One region of the Kitasatospora sp. NPDC093558 genome, then DNA from elsewhere that is predicted to be linked to it. Evidence: riboswitches for the same ligand, from Rfam matches in the RefSeq annotation. Region 1 holds a riboswitch; the other holds the start of a gene.
What was found. Region 1 has a riboswitch for thiamine pyrophosphate ahead of thiC (phosphomethylpyrimidine synthase ThiC). Riboswitches for the same ligand answer to the same signal wherever they lie in the genome.

Region 1 (6,830 bases):
CCGGTCGGGTCGAGGCGCTTCTCGGGGCTGGGCGTCTCGACCTCGACCTCCTGGGCGCGCCGGGCCCGTCCGGCGAGGATCATCGCGCGGGCCAGGTCGATCCCGTTGAGGAAGCTGTTGCAGGCGTTGGAGACGTCCAGGGCGTGGGCCCGGGTGCCGAGTTCGGCCTGCACGAGGTGGGCGGTCGCGGGCTCGCAGACGTCCCGGGTGGCGGAGGCGAAGAGCAGCAGGTCGACGTCCTGCGGGCCGATGCCGCGGGCGGCGAGGGCGCGCCGGGCGGCGCCGATCGCGAGGGTCGAGGCGTACTCGCCGTCGGCCGCGAAGTGCCGGGTGCGGATCCCGGTGGCCTTCTCGAACATCCGCTCCGGGAGCTTCAGTCGGGACCCGGCCGTGACCTCGTCCTGGAGTTCCTGTGAGGTGAGCCGGCGGGCCGGCAGCCGGGAGCCGACGGCGGTGATGCCGATCCGCGTGTGTGCTGGTGGGCGCATGCCCCCATGCTCCGGCGGACGTGGCCGTGCCCACCTGAGTACGGGTACTCAGGTGGGCACGGGGGGCTACCCAATCGTCGGAACTCAGTCCTCGATGCGCACCTGCTGCACCACCGGCGCCTTGGCGTCGGCGGGCGCGTCGGCCGGGGCCTCCTTCATGGTGCTCAGCAGCTGACGGGCGAGGCCGAGGCCGGTGCCGCCCATGGTGAGCGCCTTGGCGAACATCTCGCCCATGCCGTCGGCGCCGTTGAGCAGCACCATGTGCTCGACGTTCCCGAAGGACTCGGAGGCGGCCCGGACGATCTCCGGCCACTTCTCCGCCAACTCCTGCGCCACGACGGCGTCCTGGTTCTCGGCGAGGGCCGCGGCGCGGGCCCGGATGCCCTCGGCGTTGGCCAGCCCGAGCGCCCGGGCCGCCTCGGCGTCCGCCAGACCGCGGGCCTCGATGGCCGCGGCCTCGGCCTGACCGGTGGCCCTGGTCGCCTCGGCGGCGGCCAGGCCGCGCACCTTGGTGGCCTCCGCCTCGGCCGCCGCGGCGATCTTTACCTGGCTGGCGTCGGCCGCCGCCCGCAGCTCGGTCTCCCGGGCGTGCGCCTGGGCCGAGGAGATCCGGGCGTCGCGGTCGGCGTCGGCCTTGGTGCGGGTCTCGTACGCCTTGGCGTCGGCCGGCTTGCGGACGTCGATCTGGAGCTGCTGCTCCTTGCGCTGGGCCTCCAGCTCGGCGACCTTCGTCTCCTGGACGACGACCTCCTGGCGGGCGGCCGCCTCGGCGAGCGGGCCGGCCTGCCGGGCGCGGGCGCTCGCGGTGTCCATCTCGGCCTGGTAGGCGGCCTGCTGGATCTCGCTGTTGCGGGTCGCCTCGGCCTTGCGGGCGAAGGCCTCCTGCTCGGCCTCGGTGGCCACGCGGTCGGCGGCGGCGGCCGCGATGCGGGCGTCGCGCTGGACGGCCGCGGCGTGCGGGGCGGCGAGGTTGCGGATGTACCCGGTCGGGTCGAGGATCTCCTGGATCTGCAGCGAGTCGATGATCAGACCGAGCTTCTCCATCTCGGTGCCCGAGGCGGCCCGGGTCTCGCCGGTCAGGCGCTCGCGGTCGCGGATCATGTCCTCGACCGTCAGCCCGCCGACGATGGAGCGCAGGTGACCGGCGAACACGTTGTGCACGCGCTGGCCCATCATCTTCTGCTGGTCCAGGAAACGGCGGGCGGCGTTGGCGATCGACACCGCGTCGTCGCCCACCTTGAAGATCACGACGCCCTTGACGTGCACCGGAATGCCCTGGGACGTCACGCACTCGACGTCCAGCTCGGCCTCGTTGAGGTCGAGCGACAGGCGGCGCACCGCCTGCATGCCCGGGACGACGAAGGTGCCCCGCCCGGTGACGATCCGGAATCCCAGGCCGTCCCCGTGCTTCGACCCGGAGATGATCAGTGCCTCGTTCGGCTCGGCGACCCGCCACATGAGCCTGAACAGGACGATCACAACGATGATGGAGGCCACCACGGCCCCCGCGACGACGCCGACAACCATCGGCCGACTCCCCCTTCGAGGCACACCGCTTCCGTGGCTGCGCGTGGTTGTGCAGGAGTGCGCGGACGCGGTGGCAGCGGAGATTCTGCGCCTGTTCGTGCGTGTGCGCCAGTAGGTGACGTCGTGACTTCGTCCCGGTCCTGTCACAGGCCCCGTGACGAGGGGAAACCGGTCGTCAGACCGGCGACACGAACACCGTTCGCGGCGCCTGGTACTCGACCACGATCACCTGCGTGCCCGTCGGCAGCGGATCCCCCGGCACCGCCAGGTACGCCAGGAACGCCTCCGTCCCCTGCCGCTCGGGCACGTGCACCAGCACCTCCCCGACCAGTCCCGCGCCGACCTTCCCCGTGACCCGCCCCGTCAGTCCGATCATGGGGTCCAGTCTGCGCCCGCCGTCCGTCCACCGGAAGCCATCTGGACCTGCGGCGATCCGCTCGCTACGGTGTTGGGCGTCATGCGCAGGCAACACCGCCTGCGGACGCGGGAGCTCGGAGCACCGGGCTGAGAGGGCGCTGAACGGTCCGTCGACGGACGGCCGGGACGCTGCGCCGACCGCAGGAACCTGGACCGGGTAATGCCGGCGTAGGGAGTGAAGGTCAGATGACCACGTTCGACGCACAGCCGCAGTCTGCCCAGAGCGCCCCGAGCAGCGAGCGCACCGGCTACCCGACCCCGGCCTGGCGCAAGGCCCACCGCGAGGGATCCCGCCCCGACCTGCGGGTCCCGTACCGCGAGGTGGTGCTCACCAACGGCAGGACCGTCCCGCTGTACGACACCTCCGGCCCGTACACCGACCCCGCCTACGAGCCCGACGTGCGCCGCGGCCTGCCCGCCCTGCGCGACGCGTGGATCCGCCAGCGCGGCGACGTCGAGGAGTACGACGGCCGCGAGGCCCGCCCCGAGGACGACGGGATCAAGCACACCTCGCCGCGCGGCGGGAACCTGCGCAACCTCGACGCCGTCTTCCCCGGCCGCCCCCGCCGCCCGCTGCGCGGCCGCGGCGGCGCCGCCGTGACCCAGCTCGCCTACGCGAAGCGCGGGATCGTCACGCCGGAGATGGAGTTCGTGGCCCTGCGCGAGGGCCTGGAGCCCGAGTTCGTGCGCGACGAGGTGGCCCGCGGCCGCGCCGTCATCCCGCTGAACGTGAACCACCCCGAGGTGGAGCCGGCGATCATCGGCACCAACTTCCTGGTGAAGATCAACGCCAACATCGGCAACTCCGCCGTCACCTCCTCGATCGAGGAGGAGGTGGAGAAGATGACGTGGGCCACCCGCTGGGGCGCCGACACCGTCATGGACCTCTCCACCGGCCGCAACATCCACACCACCCGCGAGTGGATCCTGCGCAACTCCCCCGTGCCGATCGGCACCGTGCCGCTCTACCAGGCGCTGGAGAAGGTCGACGGCCGGGCCGAGGAGCTCAGCTGGGAGGTCTACCGGGACACCATCATCGAGCAGTGCGAGCAGGGCGTCGACTACATGACCGTCCACGCCGGCGTGCTGCTGCGGTACGTCCCGCTGACCGCCCGCCGCAAGACCGGCATCGTCTCGCGCGGCGGCTCGATCATGGCCGCCTGGTGCCTCGCGCACCACAAGGAGAACTTCCTCTACACGAACTTCGAGGAGCTCTGCGACATCCTCGCCGCCTACGACGTCACCTTCTCGCTCGGTGACGGCCTGCGGCCCGGCTCCATCGCCGACGCCAACGACGAGGCGCAGTTCGCCGAGCTGCAGACCCTCGGCGAGCTCGGCCGGATCGCCCGCGAGCGCGACGTCCAGGTGATGATCGAGGGCCCGGGCCACGTCCCGATGCACAAGATCAAGGAGAACATGGATCTCCAGAAGGAGATCTGCGACGAGGCGCCGTTCTACACCCTCGGCCCCCTCACCACCGACGTCGCCCCCGGCTACGACCACATCACCTCCGGCATCGGCGCCGCGATGATCGCCTGGTGGGGCACCGCGATGCTCTGCTACGTGACGCCCAAGGAGCACCTGGGCCTGCCCAACCGGGACGACGTCAAGACCGGCGTGATCACCTACAAGATCGCCGCCCACGCCGCCGACCTCGCCAAGGGCCACCCCGGCGCCCAGGTCTGGGACGACGCCCTGTCCGACGCCCGCTTCGAGTTCCGCTGGGAGGACCAGTTCAACCTGGCCCTCGACCCGGAGACCGCGCGCGACTTCCACGACGAGACCCTCCCCGCCGAGCCGGCCAAGACCGCGCACTTCTGCTCCATGTGCGGCCCGAAGTTCTGCTCGATGAAGATCTCGCAGAAGATCCGCGACGAGCACGGCGACGGCTCCACCGCCGTGGACACCCAGTTCGACGCCGAGGCCGTGGCCGGCATGCAGGCCATGTCCGAGGAGTTCAAGGCCCACGGCAACAAGGTGTACCTGCCGCTGGCCGACTGACGCGCCACACGAAAGAGCCGCCCCGAGAGTTTCGACTCTCGGGGCGGCTCTTCGTCGTTGGATCGGCAAAAGCATCCGCCTACAGGTGCTCGGTCAGCTGCTCGGCCGCCCACTCCGCCCAGTCCCCGGAGGACTGGGAGGCGCGGATCCCGAACTCCAGCGCCAGCCACTCGCAGACCTGGACGGGATCACCGCGCCACTCCGCGCCGTCACGGAGGCTTTCGAGGAAGGCGTGGCGCGCCTTGTTGCGGCGGGCGAATTCCTGGAGGTAGGCGGCGCCCTCCTCGCGCTGCAGCGTCCACAGGAAGAAGACGCGCAGCAGTGCGGGGCTGCGGTAGGCGGCCTCGGAGCCGGGCCCGATCAGCCAGTCCCGCAGTTCGGCGCTCCCCGCATCGGTGATGCCGTACTCGCGGCGGTTGCGGGCGCCGGTGCCGGTGACCTCGATCAACCCGGTCTCGCTGAGTCTGGCGAGCTCGCCGTAGACCTGGCTCTGCTTCGCCGGCCAGACGAAGGCGAGCGAGGTCTCGAAGCGCTTCATGAGGTCGTATCCGCTACTGGGGTTCTCGGCCAGCAGGCCCAGGATCGCGTGGCGCAGGCTCATATCCGAACCCTACTACCGGGCTGACATGTCAGGACTGGACAGAACGAACCTGACCCGTCATCCTTTGACCGTCCAACATTGGAATGTGACTTCGGAGGGGTACGGCGGGATGGCCGAGATGGCTGCGCGACGCACAGGCAGGATGCACGGAGAGTCCGACGAGGCCGAGCCGGTCGGCCCGGAACGGTTGATCTACTTCTCGGACGCGGTGATCGCCATCGCCATCACGCTGCTGGCGCTGGAGCTACCGGTCCCGCACGGAGAGGCGCACGGCAACGACGGTGTTCTGCACTTCCTGCGCGAGCACCTGACGGAGTACGTGGCGTTCCTGATCAGCTTCTCGGCCGTCGCCATGCACTGGCTGCTCCACCAGCGTCTGTTCCGTTACGCGAAGGGGCTGACGGGTGGCGCGATCCACTGGAACCTGGCGTGGCTGCTCATGATCGTCACCATGCCGTTCACGACCAAGCTGCTGACCAGTGAGGCCGACGCGTTCCAGATCCAGTTCACCGCCTACGCGGCCGGCCAGGCCCTCGCGGGTCTGTTCCTCTGGCGGGCGTTCTCCGCACTGCGAAGCGGCGGGCTGCTGAAGGATCACACCCCGCCCTCGGTGATCGCCAACACCCTGTCCTGGAACGCCGCGGTGGTCGTGACGTTCGCGGCGTCGATACCCGTCGCGCTGGTCACTCACGCGGCCTCGCTGTGCTGGGGCCTGGTCCCGGCGGTCCGGTTCGCCCTGCGCTCCGTCCGGGGTCGTCGAGACGCAGGAATGTCTACCGACTGACCGCAGCCCCCCCCTCGAAGCGGGCCGCGCTCCTCGGGGAGGAGCGCGGGCCGCATTGCTTTGTCGACGTTTTGCCGCCGGAATTGTGATCGGCTATTCTCCGCCCGAAGCGGTGGGGGGTATCACCGCGTCGCCGCGGGATATAGCGGCAATTTCGGACTTTTGAGGTTGAGTTGAGACTTCGGCACGCAATCGTGGCGGCCTCGCTGATCGCGACCCCCTTTGCACTGTCCCTTCCCGCCCAGGCCGCCGGCCCGGACAAGGACCACTCCGTCCAGGTCGACGGCTTCACCTCGGTGGAGGCCGGCGGCGGCTGGACCGAGGGCACCGTGACGGTGAAGAACGACGCGGACGCGGTGTACAACACCCAGCACCTCGTCCTGTACTTCGGCCAGCAGTACCTCGGCCTGGACCAGGTCGCGGTGGAGTACGCCGACGGCGCCTCGGGCGCCTGGCAGCCGGCGAAGCTCGTCGCGCAGGAGCTCGGCGGCCAGTTCAAGGGGTACGAGGGCGTCTCCACCGACCTGACCGGCGCGGCCGTCGAGGTGCAGCCGCACGCCACCCACGTGTTCAAGCTGCGGGCGAAGCTGGTGCAGTCGAAGCACGAGGGCCCGACCTTCGGTTTCGCGATCCAGGCCTTCCTGAGCCCCGGCCTGGACAAGACCGGCCAGGCCGGTAACTGGACGGCGCTCGCGCCGGTGAAGAACGTCCCGGTCTCCGGGCTCACCACGGCCGTCACCGGTCTGCCGAAGGCCGTTCCGGCGGACGGCAAGCCGCACGCGTTCCAGGTCTCGATCAAGACCGCCAACGGCTTCGACTGGCACCTCACCAACGGCAGCTTCTTCCTGTGGGCCGGCCAGAAGTACGGGAAGATGGAGGGCCCGGCCGCGTGTGACGCCGAGGTGGACGTCCAGAACCCGGCCGACGGCAGCTGGCACAAGGTCGGCCTGAAGGCCGCCGGCTACGACGGGAACGACGTCGACCTGGTCAAGTGGGCCACCGGTCCGGTCGA
Region 2 (12,173 bases), on a different contig from region 1:
AGGACCGGCCGATCAGGACGTCCTCGCCGAGGATCGCCCGGGCGGCCGGGACGGGCAGGTCGTCCTGCCCGAGGTGCAGCACGTCCGGCCGGGCCGCGTGGGCGACGTCGGCGCGGTCGTTGACCGAGAGCAGCTTGCCGTGGCGGCGGCAGGCGTCCGCGAAGACCTCCAGGGCCTCCAGCTCCTGCTTGGCCTCCAGGCCCTTGTCCCGGAGCTGGACGATGTCCACGCCGCCGGACAGCGCGGCGTCCAGGAACTCCGCCAGGTCGCCCTGCTCGCGGCGGGCGTCGGTGCACAGGTACAGCCGGGCGTCGGCCAGCCGGGCCCGGAGGCCTGCGGCCACAACGGGGGTGGTCACAGGGCCATCGCCTGGGCGCGGCGCTTGACCTCGGTCGCGCGGTTCTCCCAGAGGGCCTGCACCGGGGTGCCGGGCAGGGACGGGTCCTCGGTGAACATCCACTCGAGGATCTCCGCGTCGCTGAACCCGCTGTCGCGCAGCACGGTCAGCAGGCCGATCAGGTGCTTGACCGGCCCGGTCTCGTCGATGAACGCGGCCGGGACCTGCAGGGACTTGTTCGGGCCGCGGCGGACCGCGAGCAGGTCACCCTTCTTGACCATGTTGCGGACCTCGGTGACCACGACTCCCCAGCGCTCGGAGATGTCGGGCAGGTACAGCCACTCGGGGACCAGGGCGTCAATCTTGGCTTCGATCTCACTCACGGCACCAGACTGCCACCTTTGCGGCCCCGCGCGCACCAAGGGTCCGCGTCAGGGGGCCGTCAGAGGGCCGCCCGGCCAGTGCCGTCAGAGCGCCGCGGCCTTGAGCGCCACCGCCGGGTCCGCGGCCCGGGCCGGGTCCAGCGCGGTGCCGCGCTCGATCAGGCGGCGGCCCTGGGTGAGGTCGCGCGGGCGGTCCACGGCCAGCAGCGCGGTCGGCACGCCGCCGCGCAGCCACAGCACCGCCCAGGTCGCGTCCTGCGGGGAGCCGCGCCAGAGCAGCTCGTCGCCCTCGGCGTGCCGCCCGGCGTACTGCACCATGCGCCCGAACTGCTCCGACCAGAAGTACGGCACCGGGTCGTACGGCACGTCCGCCCCGAGGACGGCCGCCGCCGCGGCCTCGCCGGACTGCAGCGCGTGGTCCCAGTGCTGGACGGCCAGCCGGGCGCCGGAACGGGCCGACGGGTAGCTGACGCAGTCGCCCGCCGCGAAGACGCCCGGCAGGCTCGTGCGCAGCCCCTCGTCCACGACGACGGCGCCGGTCGGGTCCAGCTCGACGCCCGAGCCGGCCAGCCAGTCGGTCGCGGGCCTGGCGCCGATGCCGACGACCACCTCGTCGGCGGGCAGGTGCGAACCGTCCGCGAGCAGCACCGCGCCGGGCTCGACGGCCGCGACGCCGACGCCGCAGCGCAGGTCCACGCCGGCCTCGGCGTACCAGGCGGCCATCGCCGAGCCGACCGCGGCCGGCAGCGCGCCGGGGACGGGCGCCGGGCCCGCCTCGACGACGGTCACCTCGCAGCCCGCCTCCCGCGCGGCGGTGGCCACCTCGGCGCCGATCCAGCCGGCGCCGACCAGCACCAGGCGCAGCCCGGGCCGCAGCAGCGCGCGCAGGGCGAGCGCGTCGTCCAGGGTGTGCAGGAGGTGGGCGCGCTCGGCGCCGGGCAGGGCGCGCGGGGTCGCGCCGGTGGCGATCACCAGCGACTCGTACGGGAGGTCCCCGGCGTCGGTGTGCAGCACGCCGGGGGTGAGGCCGGTGGCGCGGCGGCCGGTGAGCAGCTCGACGCCGAGGTGCGGGAAGTCGATGTCCAGGGTGGTGGCGTCGGTCTTGCCGAGCAGGACGTCCTTGGAGAGCGGCGGCCGGTCGTACGGCGCGTGCGGCTCCTCCCCGACCAGCACGATCCGCCCCTGCCAGCCGCCCCGCCGCAGCCCCAGCGCGCACTGCGCCCCGGCCAGCCCGGCCCCGACGACGACCACCCGATCCGTTCCGCTCAGCTCTGCCACGCCCGTCACTGTACTCAGCCGCACCGGGCGCCCCAGGGGCCTGTCCACCCCTCGTACGGGCCTTCGGCCGGGCGGACCCCCGGAGTTAAGGTGGGGACACCATCACGGGAGCCCGGCGCACCGGGCTGAGAGGCGGGCTGGCACGGCCTGCGACCGTCCGAACCTGATCCGGGTCATACCGGCGAAGGGAGAAGAGCAGCTTTGACACGCTTGGCACCGGGCGCCCACGCCGACGTGCTGGTGATCGGCGGGGGCATCATCGGCCTCGCCGTCGCCTGGCGGGCGGCGCAGCGCGGTCTGAAGAACGTCGTCGTGGTCGACCCCTCCCCCGGTCACGGAGCCGCCGGGGTCGCGGCCGGGATGCTCGCCCCCGTCACCGAGCTGCAGTACGGCGAGGAGCCGCTGCTGCGCCTCGGAATGGCCTCGAACGAGCGGTACGCGGCCTTCGCCGCCGAGCTCACCGAGGCGAGCGGCGAGGACACCGGCTACCGGCGGTGCGGCACGCTCGCCGTCGCCCTGGACTCCGACGACCGCGCCGAACTGCGCGAACTGCACGCCTTCCACGAGCGCCTCGGCCTCGACTCGACCTGGCTGACCGGCCGGGAGGCCCGCAAGCTGGAGCCGATGCTCGCCCCCGGCGTGCGCGGCGGCCTGCACGTGGCCGACGACCACCAGGTGGACCCCCGCCGGCTGCTGAAGGCCCTGGTCTTCGCCTGCGAGCGGGCGAGGGTCCTGATCCACCGCACCGAGGCCGCCGAGCTGCTGGTCCAGGACGGCCGCGCGATCGGCGCCCGGCTCGGCACCCGCGAGACCCTCACCGCCGACCAGGTCGTCCTCGCCGCAGGACCGCACAGCCACCGGCTGCCCGGCCTGCCCGAGGGCGTGCTGCCGGCGATCCGTCCGGTGAAGGGACAGATCCTGCGGCTGCGGGTCCCCGACGCGTACCGGCCGTTCCTGAACCGCAACGTCCGCGCGGTCGTGCGCGGGCAGCACCTGTACCTCGTGCCGCGCGAGAACGGCGAGCTGGTGATCGGCGCGACCACCGAGGAACAGGGCTACGACACCACCGTCACGGCCGGCGGGGTGTACGAACTCCTGCGCGACGCACACGAGTTGGTCCCCGGCGTCACCGAACTCCCGCTGGTGGAGACCTCGGCCGGGCTGCGCCCGGGCTCGCCGGACAACGCGCCGCTGCTCGGTCCGACCGACCTGCCCGGCCTGGTCGCCGCGACCGGCCACTACCGCAACGGCGTGCTGCTCACCCCGGTGACCGCGGACCTCGTCGCCGAGTACCTGGCGACCGGCGAAGTCCCCGAGCTCGCAAGGCCGTTCGCGCCCTCCCGGTTCTCCCCCGCCCGCTCCACCACGAAGGCCGTCGCATGACCGACATCGCACTGACCGTCAACGGCGAGCCCCGCGAGGTGCCCGCCGCGACCACCCTCGCCGAGGTGGTCACCACCCTCAGCAAGGCCAACACCGGCGTCGCCGCCGCGCTCAACGAGGCCGTGGTGCCGCGCAGTTCGTGGTCCGAGACGCTGCTGTCGGCGGGCGACCGGATCGAGATCCTCACCGCCGTGCAGGGAGGCTGAACCATGGCCGACGACCTCTTCACCATCGCGGGGACGACCTTCGCCTCCCGGCTCATCATGGGCACCGGCGGCGCCCCGAGCCTGGAGGTCCTGGAGCAGGCCCTCCAGGTCTCCGGCACCGAGCTGACCACCGTCGCGATGCGCCGGGTCGACGCCGGCACCCAGGGCTCCGTCCTGGACGTGCTGACCCGCAACGGCATCCGCGTGCTGCCCAACACGGCCGGCTGCTTCACCGCCGGCGAGGCCGTGCTGACCGCCCGGCTGGCCCGCGAGGCGCTCGGCACCGACTGGGTGAAGCTGGAGGTCATCGCCGACGAGCGGACCCTCCTGCCGGACCCGATCGAGCTGCTGGACGCCGCCGAGACCCTCGTCGACGACGGCTTCACAGTGCTCCCGTACACCAACGACGACCCGGTGCTGGCCCGCAAGCTGGAGGACGTCGGCTGCGCGGCGATCATGCCGCTCGGCTCGCCGATCGGCTCGGGCCTCGGCATCCGCAACCCGCACAACTTCCAGCTGATCGTGGAGGGCGCCAACGTCCCGGTCATCCTGGACGCGGGCGCCGGCACCGCCTCCGACGTCGCCCTCGCGATGGAGCTCGGCTGCTCCGCCGTGATGCTCGCCTCCGCGGTGACCCGCGCCCAGGACCCGGTCCTGATGGCCGAGGCCATGCGGCACGCCACCGAGGCCGGCCGCCTCGCCCACCGGGCCGGCCGGATCCCGCGCCGCTTCCACGCGGAGGCCTCCTCCGCGATGGCCGGCCGCGCCGACCTCGACACCCGCGAGCGGCCCGCGTTCTGACGTCCGTGTCACAAGCCGGTCCCGGAGGCGATGTCCGCCGGGACCGGCTTCCACCCGCCCCTCTACACTCCTCGGGTGGACAAGGCATGGCGCGACCCCCTGATCGGTACCCTGCTCGACGGCCGGTACCGGGTCGAGCAGCGCATCGCGACCGGCGGCATGTCCACGGTCTACAAGGGCACCGACACCCGCCTCGACCGCGTGCTCGCCCTCAAGGTGATGCACCCCGACCTCGCCGGGGACGAGGGCTTCACCGCCCGCTTCATCCGTGAGGCCAAGGCCGTCGCCCGCCTCACCCACGCCAACGTGGTCAACGTCTTCGACCAGGGCGCCGACGACGGCCACGTCTTCCTCGCCATGGAGTACGTGCCCGGCGGCACCCTGCGCGACCTGCTGCGCGACCGCGGCGCGCTGTCGATCCGGGCCGCCCTGGACATCATGGAGCCGGTGCTCGCCGCGCTCGGCGCCGCCCACCGGGCCGGCCTGGTGCACCGCGACGTCAAGCCGGAGAACGTGCTGATCACCGACGGCGGCCTGGTCAAGGTCGCCGACTTCGGCCTGGTCCGGGTCCTCAACACCGCCGACGGCGCCCCCACGTCGACGTCCACCGCGACCGGCGGCACCGTCATGGGCACCGTCTCCTACCTCGCGCCCGAGCAGATCCTCCCGGACGCCCCCACCGACCAGCGCGTCGACGTCTACGCGGCCGGCATCCTGCTGTACGAGATGCTCACCGGCACGCGCCCGCACACCGGTGACAACCCCGTCCAGGTCATGTACAAGCACCTGCACGAGGACGTCCCGGCGCCCTCGCGGACCGTCCCGACCGTCCCCCCGGCGCTCGACGCGATCGTGCTCGGCGCCTGCGCCAGGACCCCGGACTCCCGCCCGTACGACGCGGTCGAGCTGCTGGCCACCCTCCAGCGGGTCCGCCGCGAGCTCGGCCCGGCCGAGCTGGACGCCGAGCCGCCGACCTCCACCCGGCCCAGCCCGCGCTACCCGACCAGCGAGCCGACCTCGGTGATCCAGCGCCGCCCGGAGGCCGGCCGGCCGCCGCTGCCCCTGTCGCTTCCCGAGCCCCTCCCCCAGCCGGTCGGGCCGCCCGCGGCCGAGCACACCAGCGTCCTCGACGTCCCGCCGGACCTGATGGACCAGCTGCTCGCCGAGCCCCGCCCGTACGACGAACCGACCCCGGTCCGCCCGCACCGCCCGGGCCGGCTGCGCCGGATCCCCCGCAAGCCGGTGATCTGGGCCTCCGCGCTGACCGCCCTGGTGGTGCTGGTCGGCGGCGTGACGTACGGCCTGTCCGAGGCGCTGTACGGGCCGGTGCCCGGGGTGCTCGGCAAGGACCGCGCCGAGGCGCAGCGGATCCTGGACGACGAGGGCATGCACGCGAAGTTCGTCGACGTGTACAGCGAGACCGTGCCGTCCGGCCAGGTGATCTCCACCGACCCGGGGGTCGGCGCCCGGTCGCGCAAGAGCGACACCGTGACGGTCACCGTCTCCAAGGGGCCGCACCGGATCGCCGTGCCGGACGTGACCGGCAAGCCGGCCGACCAGGCCGCGTCCGCGCTGACCGGCGTGCAGCTCGCCAAGGGCTCGGTGACCGAGACGTACAACGACGCGGTGCCGCAGGGCTCGGTGATCAGCAGCTCGCCGGCCGCCGGCCAGCAGGTGGCGGAGAACACCCCGGTCTCGCTGGTGGTCAGCAAGGGCATGGTGCCGGTGCCGGACGTCACCGGGATGACGAAGGACGCGGCCGAGAAGGCGCTCACGGCGGCCGGGTTCACGATGCAGACCACCGGGGTCAACCTGTTCGGCAGCGGCAAGGCGAGCAGCCAGTTCCCGGCGGCCGGCGAGCGGCGCCCGCAGCACACCGCAGTGACGGTCAACTTCCCCTTCATCTGAGGGAGTTGGGGGGACAGGCCCTAGCGGAGCGGGCCCTCGCCCGGTTCCTCCTGGTAGGAGTAGCGCTGCTCGCGCCACGGGTCGGCGAGGTTGTGGTAGCCGCGCTCCTCCCAGAAGCCGCGCCGGTCCGCCCGCATGTACTCGACCGCGCGGACCCACTTCGGGCCCTTCCAGGCGTACAGCTGCGGGACGACGAGCCGGACGGGGAAGCCGTGTTCGGCGGTCAGCGGCTCGCCGTTGCGGTGGGTGGCGAAGAGCGTGCGCGGGTCGGCGAAGTCGGCCAGCCGCAGGTTGGCGCTGTAGCCGTACTCGGCCCAGACCATGACGTGGGTGACGCCCGGCGCCGGGGGCACGAGGTCGAGGACGAGGGAGGCCGGGACGCCCGTCCACTCGTTGCCGAGCATCGAGAACTTGGTGACGCAGTGCAGGTCCGCGCGGACGGTGGTGCGCGGCAGGGCGGTGAAGGCCTCGAAGTCCCAGCTGTGCTTCTCCGCCGAGGCGGTCGCGCCGAACACCTGGAGGTCCCAGGTCAGCGGCTTGAAGCGGGGCACCGGCCCGTAGTGCAGGGCGGGCCAGCCACGCTGGACGCGCTGCCCCGGGGGGAGCCTCGGGTCAGACGGCGGAAGCTGTTCTTGTTCGGACTGACCCATGGCTCCATGGTGACAGACGGCGTCCGGGCCGCGGCGCGCGCCCCTTTCGGTGCCCCGCGCGCCCCGCCCGTACGGGCCAACGGTCGGCAGACGATCCCCCAAATCGGATATTCCGACACATGTCCTAGTGAGTGTGAACTTACTGGAAGTTCGTCCCATTTCGGTGCCAGGATGCGCAGCGCAGCACTCACAGCACGCCCCAGCGCAGGGAGGCACCGTCATGCAGGGCGATCCAGAGGTCATCGAGTTCCTCAACGAGCAGCTCACCGCCGAGCTGACCGCGATCAACCAGTACTTCCTGCACGCCAAGATGCAGGAGAACTTCGGCTGGACGAAGCTCGCCAAGTACACCCGGCACGAGTCGTTCGACGAGATGAAGCACGCCGAGGTGCTCACCGACCGGATCCTCTTCCTGGAGGGCCTGCCGAACTACCAGCGGCTGTTCCACGTCCGGATCGGACAGACGGTCAAGGAGATGTTCGAGGCGGACCGCCAGATCGAGGTCGAGGCGATCGACCGGCTCAAGCGCGGGATCGTGGTGATGCGCGCCAAGAACGACGTCACCTCGGCGAACATCTTCGAGGACATCCTGGCGGACGAGGAGCACCACATCGACTACCTCGACACCCAGCTGGAGCTCCTGGAGAAGCTCGGCGAGGCGCTCTACATCGCCCAGCTGATCGAGCAGCCGGAGTCCTGAGCCGCCGCGGCGCTCAGGCCGCGCGCAGCGGGAGGACGGGCGCCGGGGCCGGCGCGACGGGGGCCGGGGCGGCGGGGGCCTCGGGGTCCGCGAGGCCGAGCCTGGCGGCCAGCCGGGCGGTCGGGCAGGGCCGGGCGCCGTGCTCGCCGAGCAGCGCCTGTATCCGGCGCACGCACGAGCCGCAGTCGGTGCCGGCCTTGCAGCCCTTGGCGATCTGCCGCGGGGTGTTGGCACCCTCGTCGATCGCCCGCTTCACCTGGTCCTCGGTGACCGCATGGCACATGCACACGTACATCGCGGTCTCTCCCTGGGGTGAAGCGCAGCGGCCCTCGGCTGCAGTGGATCTTGACTAAGGCTTGCCTTAGTTCACTAAGCCTCACCTTACCCGGCGTTCCGGGTACGAAAAAGCCCCTCCGGCCTCGGGAATCCCGAAACCGGAGGGGCCTTCGTCACATCCGGAAACACCCGGGGTTACTGGCCGCGGTACATCTCCGCCACCAGGAACGCCAGGTCGAGCGACTGGCTGCGGTTGAGGCGCGGGTCGCAGGCCGTCTCGTAGCGCTGGTGCAGGTCGTCGACCAGCACCTCGTCGCCACCGCCGACGCACTCGGTCACGTCGTCGCCGGTCAGCTCCACGTGGATGCCGCCCGGGTGGGTGCCGAGCGCGCGGTGCACCTCGAAGAAGCCCTTGACCTCGTCGAGCACGTCGTCGAAGCGGCGGGTCTTGTGGCCGCTGGAGGCCTCGAAGGTGTTGCCGTGCATCGGGTCGCAGATCCACACCGGCTGGGCGCCGGACGCGGTGACCTTCTCCACCAGGGCGGGCAGGTGGTCGCGGATCTTGCCCGCGCCCATCCGGGTGATGAAGGTGAGGCGGCCGGGCTCGCGCTCCGGGTCCAGCTTCTCGATCAGGGTGAGCGCGTCCTCCACCGAGGTGGTCGGGCCGAGCTTGACGCCGATCGGGTTGCGGATCTTCGAGGCGAACTCGATGTGCGCGTGGTCCAGCTGCCGGGTGCGCTCGCCGATCCACACCATGTGGCCGGAGACGTCGTACAGCTCGCCGGTGCGCGAGTCCACGCGGGTCAGCGCGGTCTCGTAGTCGAGGACCAGCGCCTCGTGCGAGGAGTAGAACTCGACGGTCTTGAACTCCTCCGGCGCGACGCCGCAGGCGTTCATGAACGCCAGGGCGTTGTCGATCTCCCGGGCGAGCTGCTCGTAGCGCTGGCCGGCCGGCGAGTTGCGCACGAAGTCCTGGTTCCAGGCGTGCACCTGGCGCAGGTCGGCGTAACCACCGGTGGTGAAGGCGCGCACCAGGTTCAGCGTCGCGGCGGACGCGTTGTACATCCGCTTCAGGCGCTCCGGGTCCGGGATGCGGGACTCGGGGGTGAACTCGAAGCCGTTCACCGAGTCGCCGCGGTACACCGGCAGCGTCACGCCGTCCCGGGTCTCGGTCGACTTCGAGCGCGGCTTGGAGTACTGGCCGGCGATCCGGCCCACCTTCACGACCGGCACGGAGGCCGCGTACGTCAGCACGGCGGCCATCTGGAGCAGCGTCTTCAGCTTGTTCCGGATGTGCTCGGCCGACACGCCGTCGAAGGCCTCGGCGCAGTCGCCGCCCTGGAGGAGGAACGCCTCCCCACGTGCCACGGCAGCGAGCCGGGCGCGCAGCTGGTCGCACTCGCCGGCGAAGACGAGGGGCGGATAGGAGGCGAGCTCCGCAAGGGTCTTGCGCAGAGCCTCTTGGTCCGGCCATTCAGGCTGCTGCGCCGCGGGCAGGGTCTGCCAGGTGTGGAGATTCGTCACGGTCACACGGCCAAGGCTACGGGGTGAGGCGAGCGATTCGTGACCATTGCCCGATGGGTGAGACACATCCCGGACAAAGAAGTGACCGGCCTCACCCGGTCCGCCCAATCCGCTACGCTCGACCCATGCACGCGCCCCACACCCAGTCCTGGTGGTGGGCCTCCCCCTCGGGTGGCCCACCGATCGCGCGTTCCTAGACGACACGACGGCCGCCCCTCGGGGCGGCCGTCGGCGTCTGAGCAGCCGGCCCTCCGGGAAGCGGAACACCCCAGCACCGCGCCCCGCACGTCCTCCCGGAAGGAAGCCGCACCCCGTGACCACCACCGCCGACCTGCTCGCCCGCCTCACCGGCCCCGACGCCCCCGCCTTCGCCCTGCTGCACCGCCGCACCCCCCGGCTCGCCCCGGACACCGTCGAGGTGCTGCTGGGCACCGTCGGCACCCACGAGCGCCTCGCCGACCTGCCGGTCCGCACCGGCGTGCCGGCCGGCGGCCCGGTCCACGACCTGCTCGCGCTCGTCCCGTACCGGCAGATCCGCGAGCGCGGCTTCGAGGCGCACGACGACGGCACCCCGCTCCAGGCCCTCGCGGTGACCGAGCAGTACGCCCTTCCGCTGGCCGAATTCGCCGCCGCACTACCGCAGTTGCCGGTCTCCCTGACGGACGGCTCGTTCGACGTGGACGACGCCGCGTACGCCGACATCGTGCGCCGGGTGATCCGGGACGAGATCGGCAACGGCGAGGGCGCCAACTTCGTGATCCGGCGCGACTTCAGCGCCACTCTGGACGACTTCTCGCCGGAACTGGCGCTCACCCTGTTCCGCCGCCTGCTCGACCAGGAGCGCGGCGCCTACTGGACGTACCTCGTCCACACCGGGGACCGCGTGCTCGTCGGCGCCTCCCCCGAGGTGCACGTCCGGCAGAGCGGCGGCACCGTCGTGATGAACCCGATCTCCGGCACCTACCGCTATCCGGCGGGCGGCTCGGACATCGACTCGCTCCTCCGCTTCCTGCACGATCCGAAGGAACTGGAAGAGCTCACGATGGTCGTCGACGAAGAGCTCAAGATGATGTGCACCGTCGGCGACCTCGGCGGCCAGGTGCTCGGCCCCCGGCTCAAGGAGATGGCCCACCTCGCCCACACCGAGTACGAACTGCGCGGCCGCACCTCGCTGGACGTCCGGGACGTGCTCCGCGAGACCATGTTCGCCGCGACCGTCACCGGCAGCCCGGTCCAGAACGCCACCCGCGTCATCCGGCGCTACGAGCCCGCCGGGCGCGGCTACTACTCCGGCGCGCTCGCCCTCATCGGCCGCTCCGCCAGCGGCGGCCAGCTGCTCGACTCCCCGATCTGCATCCGCACCGCCGACATCGACCCGGCCACCGGGCGCCTCGTCGTCCGGGTCGGCGCGACCCTCGTCCGCCACTCCGACCCGGAGTCCGAGGTCGCCGAGACGCACGCCAAGGCCGCCGGGGTGCTCACCGCGATCGGCGCCCGGCCGGTGCCCGCCCGGCTGCCCAACCCGGGCGGGCCGCGGCTCGCCGACGACCACCGCGTCCAAGCCGCGCTCGATGCCCGGCGCGGCGGCCTCGCGCCGTTCTGGCTGCGGATGCAGGCCCCGGCCGAGGTCACCGAGCCCGAGCCGGCCCTGGTCGTCGACGGCGAGGACACCTTCACGGCGATGCTCGCCCACCTGCTCACCTCGCTCGGCCACCGGGTCTCCGTCGTCCGCTACGACGAACCCGGGCTGCGTGCCCGGATCGCCGCCCACCGCGGCCCGCTGGTGCTCGGCCCCGGCCCCGGCGACCCGCGGCTCGCCGACGACCCCAAGATGGCCGTGCTCCGGCCGGTCGTCGCCGACGCGCTGGCCGCCGTCCGCTCCGGCGCGAGGACGGCGCCGCTGCTCGCGGTCTGCCTCAGCCACCAGCTGCTGGCCGGCGAACTCGGGCTCGGGCTGGCGCGCAAGGCCGTCCCGTACCAGGGCGCGCAGGAGACCGTCGACCTGTTCGGGACGAAGCGGACGGTCGGCTTCTACAACACGTTCACCGCGCGCTGCACGGACGCCGACGCGGCCCGGCTCGCGGCCGAGGGCGTCGAGGTCGCCCGCGACGCGGCCACCGGCGACGTGCACGCGCTCCGCGGGCCCGGCTTCGCCGGCCTCCAGTTCCACCCGGAGTCGGTGCTGACCCGCGAGGGCGTCGACATCGTGGCCGGCCTGCTGCGCCAGCAGGCGACCGCACAGCGCTGAGGAAAGAAGTGGTGGGATCCGCGCGGAACGCCGCCCGGATCCCACCCGCCCTCAGATCTCGTCGTCCAGCCCCTGCTCGATCGCGTAGCGCACGAGTTCCACCCGGTTGTGCAGCTGCAGCTTGCCCAGGGTGTTCTGCACGTGGTTCTGCACCGTCCGGTGCGACAGCACCAGGCGCTCGGCGATCTGGCGGTACGACAGGCCCTTCGCCACCAGCCGCAGCACCTCCGTCTCCCGGACGGTCAGCTGCGGCGCCGCCGGGGCCGAGGCCGGGGCCGGTTCGGCGGCCAGGCGGCGGAACTCGCCGAGCACCAGACCGGCCAGGCCCGGCGTGAAGACCGCGTCGCCGACGGCCGTGCGCCGCACGGCGGCCAGCAGTTCCTCCCGTCCGGCCGACTTCACCAGGTAGCCGGTCGCACCGGACTTCACCGCCTCCAGCACGTCCTGGTGCTCGCCGCTCGCCGAGAGCACCAGCACCC

Region 2: linked by a shared signal. The riboswitch ahead of thiO (glycine oxidase ThiO) and the one ahead of thiC (phosphomethylpyrimidine synthase ThiC) in region 1 are both predicted to bind thiamine pyrophosphate.

The regions. Positions count from the first base shown of each region.
Region 1 covers NZ_JBFBDY010000319.1:546-7,375, reverse strand. Annotated here, with positions in the region: partial or broken gene AB0O00_RS24985 (ketoacyl-ACP synthase III) at 1-488, opposite strand, end outside; gene AB0O00_RS24980 (SPFH domain-containing protein) at 573-2,015, opposite strand; gene AB0O00_RS24975 (hypothetical protein) at 2,191-2,391, opposite strand; TPP riboswitch at 2,489-2,624, shown strand; gene thiC (phosphomethylpyrimidine synthase ThiC) at 2,619-4,433, shown strand; gene AB0O00_RS24965 (PadR family transcriptional regulator) at 4,513-5,034, opposite strand; gene AB0O00_RS24960 (TMEM175 family protein) at 5,177-5,818, shown strand; gene AB0O00_RS24955 (hypothetical protein) at 6,013-6,830, shown strand, end outside.
Region 2 covers NZ_JBFBDY010000068.1:10,473-22,645, reverse strand. Annotated here, with positions in the region: partial or broken gene thiE (thiamine phosphate synthase) at 1-343, opposite strand, end outside; gene AB0O00_RS10315 (Rv2175c family DNA-binding protein) at 355-720, opposite strand; gene AB0O00_RS10310 (FAD-dependent oxidoreductase) at 805-2,007, opposite strand; TPP riboswitch at 2,093-2,205, shown strand; gene thiO (glycine oxidase ThiO) at 2,200-3,381, shown strand; gene thiS (sulfur carrier protein ThiS) at 3,378-3,587, shown strand; gene AB0O00_RS10295 (thiazole synthase) at 3,591-4,388, shown strand; gene pknB (Stk1 family PASTA domain-containing Ser/Thr kinase) at 4,464-6,296, shown strand; gene AB0O00_RS10285 (sulfite oxidase-like oxidoreductase) at 6,317-6,946, opposite strand; gene bfr (bacterioferritin) at 7,167-7,646, shown strand; gene AB0O00_RS10275 ((2Fe-2S)-binding protein) at 7,660-7,941, opposite strand; gene AB0O00_RS10270 (class II 3-deoxy-7-phosphoheptulonate synthase) at 8,118-9,452, opposite strand; gene AB0O00_RS10265 (anthranilate synthase family protein) at 9,760-11,694, shown strand; gene AB0O00_RS10260 (response regulator transcription factor) at 11,746-12,173, opposite strand, start outside.